DNA from 4 places in the Thalassolituus sp. UBA2009 genome. Region 4 is predicted to be linked to each of the others. Evidence: predicted binding sites of a transcription regulator. Region 4 holds the regulator's gene; each other region holds the start of a gene.

Region 1 (2,184 bases), on a different contig from region 4:
ATGATGCCGCAAAGGATATGGTTCTCGTCGATAACGGGCAGAGCACCGATGTTGTATTCAAAAAGTATATTGCTTGTCTGGCGGATGTCGGTGTTTTTCATTACACAGATCACCGGATGAATGGCATAGTCCAGAATATTATTTTCCCAGATGTCGCCGAGACTGGTTGAGTGAGTATTCTGTTGCATCAGGGCAAGCATCAGGTCGCGGTCAGAAACAATGGCCTGCACTTTATTGTCTTTGTCTACGACTGGCAGGTGATGGTAACCAGTGTCTGCAAGTTTGTTCCAGGCATCCTGAACATTCTTATCGGGCGTGAGGGTTGCCACCGGTGTATTCATAATGTCGGCTGCAAAGGCGATGGATTCCGGTGTTTTTTGCGGATGAGCGTAATGCTCCAGAACCAGCTGAGCCTGGCGCTCGGCAGGAGACTGAGCATCCCCCGGCTTAATCTTTTGCACTGCCGATGAAGCGGCAGTCGCTTTTATCCGGTTTTTATCCGGCCGCAAAGGGGTTTCAACCCGGATGCCCATATCGAATACGATTAATGACATTACTTTTGACCGTGATCCCTGATACCTATCTGCAATATAGCAGTGCGTCTGTTGTTCTGTCAGCCTGCAGCTGGTGCGTATTCATTTTCTGTTGCACTTTCATGGTGCCGGCCAGAAGGTTTAAGCAGGCTGCTGCCCTGTTTTCTGCACCTTTTACCGCACAGTGATTGGCACAGGCTTTGCTGATCAGTGTATGTGGAAATAACGCGTAACGCTGATTGCGGATACGCTGAACCTGAGCAGCAGGCGGTAATGTTATGAAGTGGATGATGTGGGTCGTTTTAAGCAGTCTCAGTATTCCTGCTTTGGCAGGAGAGACCGCAGCGCAAGGTAGTATTGATACCCTGTGGGTCGTAATGGCGGCAGCTCTGGTTTTTTTTATGCAGGCAGGTTTTGCGCTGCTTGAAAGTGGAATGTCACGGGCTAAAAATGCCGTCAATGTGATGATGAAAAACTACATGGATGTTTGCCTTGGAAGTCTTATTTTCTGGCTGGTTGGCTATGGGTTGATGTTTGGCGAGAACTTTACCGGTTTTTTTGGTGCCAGTCATTTTGCACTATTAAATACTTCAGCGGAAAGCCAATCCTGGGATTATACCGTGTTGTTATTCCAGATTATGTTTGCCGCAACTGCAGTTACTATCTGTAGCGGGGCTATGGCAGAGCGGACAAAATACGATGCCTATCTGATCGCAACCTGTGTAATTACTGCATTTATTTATCCGGTATTTGGCAGCTGGGTATGGGGTGGCATGTACGGTGGTTCAGGCTGGCTGGCTGAGCTGGGTTTTATTGATTTTGCCGGATCGACCGTTGTTCATTCCGTGGGGGCCTGGTGCGCATTGGCAGGCATTATCGTGCTGGGAGCACGTACCGGACGTTTTGATCGCACCACCGGTGCTGCGCGGAGTATTCCGGGCCATAATCTTTCGCTGGTTGCTTTGGGTGGTTTTATTCTGTGGCTGGGTTGGTTCGGCTTTAATGGTGGCAGTACGCTGGCAGCCAGTCCGGAAATCGGCCTGATTGTATTGAATACTCAGTTGGCCGCGGCGGCCGGTGCAACGGGAGCCTTGCTGTTCAGCCGTATAACCAGACGTCCGGTGCTTTTAACTTCAACCATTAATGGCAGCATTGCCGGTCTGGTTGGTATTACGGCAGGCTGTGCATCAATGACACCTGAGTTTGCTGCACTTACTGGTCTTATTGCCGGAGCAATCTCTGTCTATGGTGCCGGCTGGCTTGAACGGCGGGGACTGGATGATGTGGTCGGGGCCATACCGGTTCATGGTTTTGCCGGTGCCTGGGGAACCCTGGCTGCAGGACTTTTCCTGAAAGATAATATGTTTGATTTATCGCAGATTGCCGTTCAGCTGGTTGGTATTTTCTCGGCCTTTTTCTGGGCGTTTCCACTATCGCTTATTCTGTTTTTCCTGATTGATCGTGTGATCGGGTTGCGCGCCAGTACTCAGCATGAACAACAGGGGCTTGATTTTACCGAGCATGATGAAGTGGGTTATCCGGAGTTTCATCAGAACGTTACTTATCATCGTGAATTATGAGTAGCTGCGCATGACTATGACGATTGAACAGAAAAGACGGGCTGTATTTACTGTGCTTAATGCCACTCTGG
Region 2 (2,184 bases), on a different contig from region 4:
CCTGTACTTTGCTGACGTCAGCAGTACCGGCTTTTTCCACCGCTTTGGTCCACATATTGAAACCGATATAGGTTGCTTCCATCGGATCGTTGGTTACGCGTTTATCGTCTTTGGTGAAACTGTGCCATTGTTTGATAAAGGCATCGTTCTCTTTACCATCAGCGCTCATAAAGTAGTTCCAGGCGGCCAGGTGACCAACCAGAGGCTTGGTATCGAAACCAGACAGTTCTTCTTCACCTACCGAGAAGGCAACCACCGGAATGTCTTCCGCGCTTACACCCTGGTTCGCCAGTTCTTTATAGAAAGGAACGTTGGCATCACCATTAATGGTGGAAACCACTGCGGTTTTAACACCGGCGCTGCCGAATTTTTTAATGTCAGAGACAATGGTCTGCCAGTCAGAATGACCGAACGGTGTGTAATTAATCATGATGTCTTTAGCAGCAACGCCTTTCGACTTCAGATAGCTTTCCAGAATTTTATTGGTGGTACGTGGATAAACGTAGTCGGTACCGGCCAGAACCCAGCGCTTAACGCCAACGTCATTCATCAGATAATCAACGGCCGGAATAGCCTGCTGGTTAGGCGCCGCACCGGTATAGAAAACATTTTTTGAAGACTCTTCACCTTCATACTGAACCGGGTAAAACAGCAGACCGTTCAGCTCTTCTACAACTGGTAAAACAGACTTACGGGAAACGGAAGTCCAGCAGCCGAAAATCACATCGACCTTATCTTTCTCCAGCAGCTCACGGGTTTTTTCCGCGAATAAAGGCCAGTTAGAGGCAGGGTCGACTACCACAGCTTCCAGTTGCTTGCCCAGCAGACCGCCTTTTTTATTCTGCTCTTCCACCATCATCAGCACGGTGTCTTTCAGCGTGGTCTCAGAAATGGCCATGGTGCCGGATAATGAATGCAGAACACCGACCTTAATGGTATCGGCGGCATTGGCAAGACTGATACCAGCAGCCAGAGTGGTCATCGCCAGAACTTTGGTCGCTTTTGACAGCGTGTTTAATCCCAGTTTTTTCATCTTGAGTCCGTCCTTAATGTACTTTGATTTTATCCGGAGTCCGATTACTGCTGATCAGCTCCATTTATGAGTTAGCATTCCCTGTAGAGCAAAGCCTGTACCAACTTATAACCAATTGTTTTTTAAGAGTTTTCAGCCAGCAAGGTGCCATATACAGGAATAAACCCGCATTACCGAAAATTCACGCACCGTTATTGCTCAGCTGCTTTTAAATATTCACCGCATTGGTGCAGGCCGGATAAATCATTAATCTGCTCTGATATTAATGTTGTAGCGGCTCTTCGCTGCCTGAATGCGGTGCAGGGTAATATGGCGCACGGTATTTTTACTGACATCGATATGCTGGCTGAGAAAACCGGCCGCTTCTTCTGCGTTGCCATTCAGCATTAAATTCAGAATATGAGAGTGCTCATCATAGGTCGCTTTAATACGCCCCTGCTGGGTGAAATCCAGCCGGCGGATAATGCGCAGACGTTCACACACCATACGGTGAATCGCCGCCATTTCCTGATTCCCGCTGAGCGCCAGCAGAGCAAAATGAAAGTCTTCATCCATCTCTGCCAGCAGCGAACTGTCGTTCAGCCGCTGGCCTTCATGGCAGCACCAAAGCGTCAGTAGACCGGCCAGCTGTTCTTTAAGACCGGCGCGTCCACATAGGCGTTTTACCGCAGCCACTTCGAGCAGGGTGCGAACGTCGTATAAGTCTTCAAAATAACGGAAATCAAAGGGCCGGACCTGCCAGCCACTGCGGAAATGCACCTGCACAAACCCATCGCGCTCCAGCCGGTACAGTGCTTCACGTACCGGAGTACGACTGGCCTGCATACGCCTGGCAATTTCGTTCTCACTGAAGCGATCACCGGGCAGCAACTGGAAATCGAAGATATCGTTTTTCAGTTGCTGATAAATCCGTTCGGCCAGATTCAGTGGGCGCTTTTTTTCTTCAGTATCCGTTGGATACATGCTTAATTTCCGCTCTGGGATTTCAGATGAGCGATATACGCACGCCAGCCACCGAACCCGCTGATATGGGTTGCACTGGCCACCGCTTCCGGTTCACAGATAAAGCCTTTTACCAGGCGGCCATCGGCTAACTCCAGCGTGCCGATTCCCAAGGGCTGTGGAATTTCCGCAACAAAACTGCCGAAAGC
Region 3 (2,184 bases), on a different contig from region 4:
CCGCACCGGTACTATTGTGATCGGGCAGAATGTAATGATTGAGCCGGTGGCGGTTACCCACGGCAGCCTGGTCGTAACCATTACCGAAGATTTTCAGGTTTCCCAGCCCAATGCCCTTGCCGATGGCGAAACCGTCGTCGTACCGCAGACCAATATTAATATCGATAACGGTGGCGATAACCGTATGTTTAAATTTGGTCCTGGTGTATCCCTCGACAGTATTGTTAAAGCCGTTAACGAAGTAGGGGCTGCGCCCGGTGATTTAATGGCTATTCTTGAAGCAATGAAGCAGGCCGGTGCGTTAAAGGCTGAATTGATTGTTATCTGATACGAATAAACATAAAGAGAACACGAATATGAGTGCTGAATTGTTTGAGCAGGTAAAAAACCTGTCCCTGGAACTCCGCTCGCTGATTCGTCAGGGGGTTCGTGAGGGTGTCGATGAACGGATTCAGCGGCGCAACGAATTACTGCAGCAGTGGTTTGCCCAGATCAGTGAGCTGATTGATATGACCAATGAGCAGCAGGAGTTTCTGGAAGGTTTGCTGCAGGAAGAGCAGCAGTTGCTGGCCGATCTGCAGCAGGAGCAGAAAAGCATTGCCAGCCGTCAGAGCGGCAAGAAAAAGCTTTCCCAATACGAACAGTTGCCGCATTGAAAGCGTACATCTGGCTCCCACGCTCTGCGTGGTAGTCTTTGCTGACACCGTTGCATTCCCACGCAGAGCCTGGGAACGAGAAAAAGAAAAAACCTTCTGAATACGAACAATTGTCACACTGAGGCAATGCCTGTTCAGCTCATCAGACTTTACTGGCAGAAATGGCTCAGATGCTGATGTTATTCAAACTCAAAATCCGGGCTTTTGTCCGGATTTTTTCTTCTCTCTTTACACTCGCTTAATCAGTCAATTGGCAAACATCTTGCAGTTTCCCTAACAAAGGAGATTGTTATGATCCAGACTCAACCACAGAGCGCCCAGATTTATACCGACCTGAATGCCCTGCAGGGTATTCGTTCGTTGGGAAAAGACGATAAAAACGCCGCGCTGATGGAAGTTGCCAAGCAGTTTGAATCGATGTTTCTGAACATGATGATGTCGTCCATGCGTGACGCCAACAAGGTGTTCGAAGAAGACTCGATGTTCAATTCTCCGGAAACCGATTTCTACCGCAAAATGTATGACGATCAGATGGCGCTGTCGCTCTCCGGCCAGCAGGGCATGGGGCTTTCTCAGGTTATCTATCGCCAGCTGATGTCCAGCTACGGTGACAACAATAACGAAGCCAAAGAGCTGGATCAGGGCAAGTTATTTGACCGTCGCGCACGTTCACCGCTACCGATGGTTTCTCCCTCTCATGTTACTGCCCTCAATGCGACGATGGATGCCGTTGATGCTGAACTGCATCAGCTTCGTCCTCGGCCTCAGGCAGCGGTCACAGCCAGTGAACATTCTGTTGCTGCGGATACAACACCGCTTGTAGCAGCCAGCGGCAGCGGTAATAAAGGGCAACAGTTTGCCACTCCGGCAGAGTTCGTTGCCGCTCTTTATCCGCTGGCAGAAAAAGTCGGCGCTGAGTTAGGGGTCGAACCGAAAGCCATCGTTGCCCAGGCTGCGCTCGAAACGGGCTGGGGAAAATATATGATCAGCGATGATCAGGGTCGCAACAGTTTTAATTTTTTTGGCATTAAAGCCGACAGCCGCTGGCAGGGTGAGCGGGTCGACGTGGTTACCCACGAATACCGCGACGGTCTGGCCGTAAAAGAACGGGCGCCGTTCCGCTCTTACTCGTCGATGGAAGAAGGTGTGCGCGACTATGCCGACTTCCTGCAGGGAGCCGAGCGTTATCAGCAGGCCATTGGTCAGAATCTGGGCGCCGGACATTACGGTTATGCCCTGCAGCAGGCCGGCTATGCCACCGATCCACAATATGGAGCAAAAATTCAGCGTATTTCACAAAGTACAACCCTGAATTCTGCACTGGAGCAACTGCGTTCGTCAGCGCCGCTGACCGGAGATCGCAACGATGGCTAGTATTCTTGAAATTGGTATTTCCGGCCTGCGCGCAAGCCAGACGGCATTAACCATTACCGGCCACAATATTACCAATGCCGGCACAGAGGGTTACAGCCGTCAGGTGATTGGCCAGAGTGCAGTCAGTCCGCAGAATAAAGGCGGTGTCTGGGTA
Region 4 (2,184 bases):
GGTATTGGCCAGCGAGCAGGTACGCAAAGTGTACCTGGGTGAGGATTTCCGCCTGTGATGGCAAGCCCTGCTGCAGGGAAGTGGCTGATGATCCAAAGCAAAGGAAGATGCACAAAAGATTCCAAGGTTTACCGCTTGGCGTATAATGCACAGACTATGCCGATACTGAGTGATTACTGAACTTTTATGAAAGCGTCTCTTCAGTTAAAGATGGGTCAGCACCTGACCATGACCCCTCAGTTGCAACAAGCCATCCGCCTGCTTCAGCTGTCTACCCTCGATCTGCAGCAGGAGATTCAGGAAGCCCTCGATTCCAACCCGATGCTCGAAGTAGAAGAACACGAGCACGATGACCTGCCCGACCTGTCCCGTAACAGCGACCACGAAGTCAGCGCCAGCCACGAAGTCAGCAATCAGGACGACAGCCACAACGACACACCCGAGCTGGATGAACAGTGGTCACAGGAACAACTCCCCGACGACCTGCCGGTCGACAGTCAGTGGGAAGATACCTACCAGACCACCGCCAACGTTGCCTCCGGCAGCAGCAGTAACGCCATCGACGACGATTTCGATTACGACTCGCGCCACGCCAGCACCGAAGATCTGCAGGATCATCTGCTGTGGCAACTCAATCTGACTCCTATGTCAGATACCGACCGCGAGATCGCCCTGATGCTGATCGACGGCGTGGATGACGACGGCTATCTGCACACCACCGTCGAAGACATTCTGGAAAGCATGGACCCGGCTCTGGACGTCGAAGAAGACGAAGTCATGGCCGTCCTCCACCGCCTGCAGCAGTTTGATCCGGCCGGTGCTTTTGCCCGCGACCTGCGTGAATGCCTGCTGCTGCAACTGCAGCAACTGCCGGCTGAGACCCCATGGCTGAACGAAGCCAAAATGGTCATCCGCGATTATATCGAGCTGCTGGGCAGCAAAGATTACCCAACGCTGATGCGCAAAACCAAGCTGCGCGAAGAAGACCTTAAAGCCGTGCTGCGGCTGATTAAAGAACTGAATCCCAAGCCAGGTGCCGGCATCAGTGCCGAGCAGGCCGAATACGTGGTGCCCGACGTACTGGTACGCAATATCCGCGACGAATGGCGGGTTGAGCTGAATCCGGATATCGCCCCCAAGCTGCGCGTTAACGCCGATTACGCCTCACTGGTACGCCGTTCCGATAACAGCACCGACAACGCCTTCTTGCGCGACCACCTGCAGGAAGCGCGCTGGTTTATCAAAAGTCTGCAAAGCCGCAACGAAACCCTGCTGAAAGTAGCCACCAAAATCGTCGAGTATCAGATCGAGTTTTTCGAACAGGGCGAAGAAGCAATGAAGCCGCTGGTGCTGCACGATATTGCCGAAGCCGTTGGTATGCATGAATCCACCATTTCCCGGGTAACCACCCAGAAATACATGCATACGCCTCGCGGAATCTTCGAGCTGAAGTACTTTTTCTCCAGCCATGTCAGTACCGATGGCGGCGGCGAATGTTCCTCCACCGCAATCCGTGCCATGATTAAAAAACTGATTGCTGAAGAAAATGCCCGCAAACCGCTGAGCGACAACAAAATCGCCGCAGTGTTGGGTGAAAAAGGCATTCAGGTGGCACGGCGCACGGTAGCCAAATACCGTGAGGCTATGATGATTCCGCCTTCGAACGAACGTAAACAATTGATTTAAAAAACAACAAGCCAGCAACAAGGAGTCTGGACATGAAGATTAATATCAGCGGTCACCACGTTGACGTTACCGAATCTCTGCAAGCGTACGTAGACGAAAAAATGTCCAAGCTGGGACGCCACTTTGACAACATTACCAACGGCCAGGTAACCCTGACCGTTATTAAAGAGCGCATGATTGCCGAAGCCACCATCCATGTCAGCGGTGCCGACCTGCACGCCAGCGCTGAGCACGATGATATGTATGCCGCAATCGATCAGATGACCGACAAGCTCGACCGTCAGGTACTGAAACACAAAGAAAAACTGGTGGCGCGGCAACACGGACAAGGCTGATTAATGGACATTCGCATCGAGGATATCCTCACACCGGAACGCAGTCTGATAGATGCTCCGGTTTCCAGTAAAAAGAAATTACTGGAGTACCTGGCAGGTTTTATCGCAGAACAACTCAGCGACAGCTCTGCCGACGATATTTACGAGCGATTACTCAGCCGTG

The links. The regulator sigma-54, encoded in region 4, starts transcription at its own class of promoters, with help from an activator protein. The targets are predictions, from matches to a motif close to TGGCACNNNNNTTGCTNT.
Region 1: a site for sigma-54 is predicted at 723-740, ahead of B3P58_RS16255 (ammonium transporter). Genes of this name have one in related genera too.
Region 2: a site for sigma-54 is predicted at 1,119-1,136, ahead of urtA (urea ABC transporter substrate-binding protein). Genes of this name have one in related genera too.
Region 3: a site for sigma-54 is predicted at 908-925, ahead of flgJ (flagellar assembly peptidoglycan hydrolase FlgJ). Genes of this name have one in related genera too.

What each region holds. Positions count from the first base shown of each region.
Region 1 covers NZ_DDCJ01000137.1:2,430-4,613, forward strand. The annotation lists gene B3P58_RS16250 (HPP family protein) at 1-554, opposite strand, end outside; gene B3P58_RS16255 (ammonium transporter) at 812-2,113, shown strand; gene B3P58_RS16260 (hypothetical protein) at 2,124-2,184, shown strand, end outside.
Region 2 covers NZ_DDCJ01000012.1:35,545-37,728, reverse strand. The annotation lists gene urtA (urea ABC transporter substrate-binding protein) at 1-982, opposite strand, end outside; gene B3P58_RS01365 (GntR family transcriptional regulator) at 1,280-1,996, opposite strand; gene atzF (allophanate hydrolase) at 1,999-2,184, opposite strand, start outside.
Region 3 covers NZ_DDCJ01000143.1:75,138-77,321, forward strand. The annotation lists gene B3P58_RS17520 (flagellar basal body P-ring protein FlgI) at 1-328, shown strand, start outside; gene B3P58_RS17525 (hypothetical protein) at 357-656, shown strand; gene flgJ (flagellar assembly peptidoglycan hydrolase FlgJ) at 948-2,030, shown strand; gene flgK (flagellar hook-associated protein FlgK) at 2,023-2,184, shown strand, end outside.
Region 4 covers NZ_DDCJ01000069.1:26,797-28,980, forward strand. The annotation lists gene lptB (LPS export ABC transporter ATP-binding protein) at 1-58, shown strand, start outside; gene B3P58_RS08805 (RNA polymerase factor sigma-54) at 187-1,686, shown strand; gene hpf (ribosome hibernation-promoting factor, HPF/YfiA family) at 1,719-2,021, shown strand; gene ptsN (PTS IIA-like nitrogen regulatory protein PtsN) at 2,025-2,184, shown strand, end outside.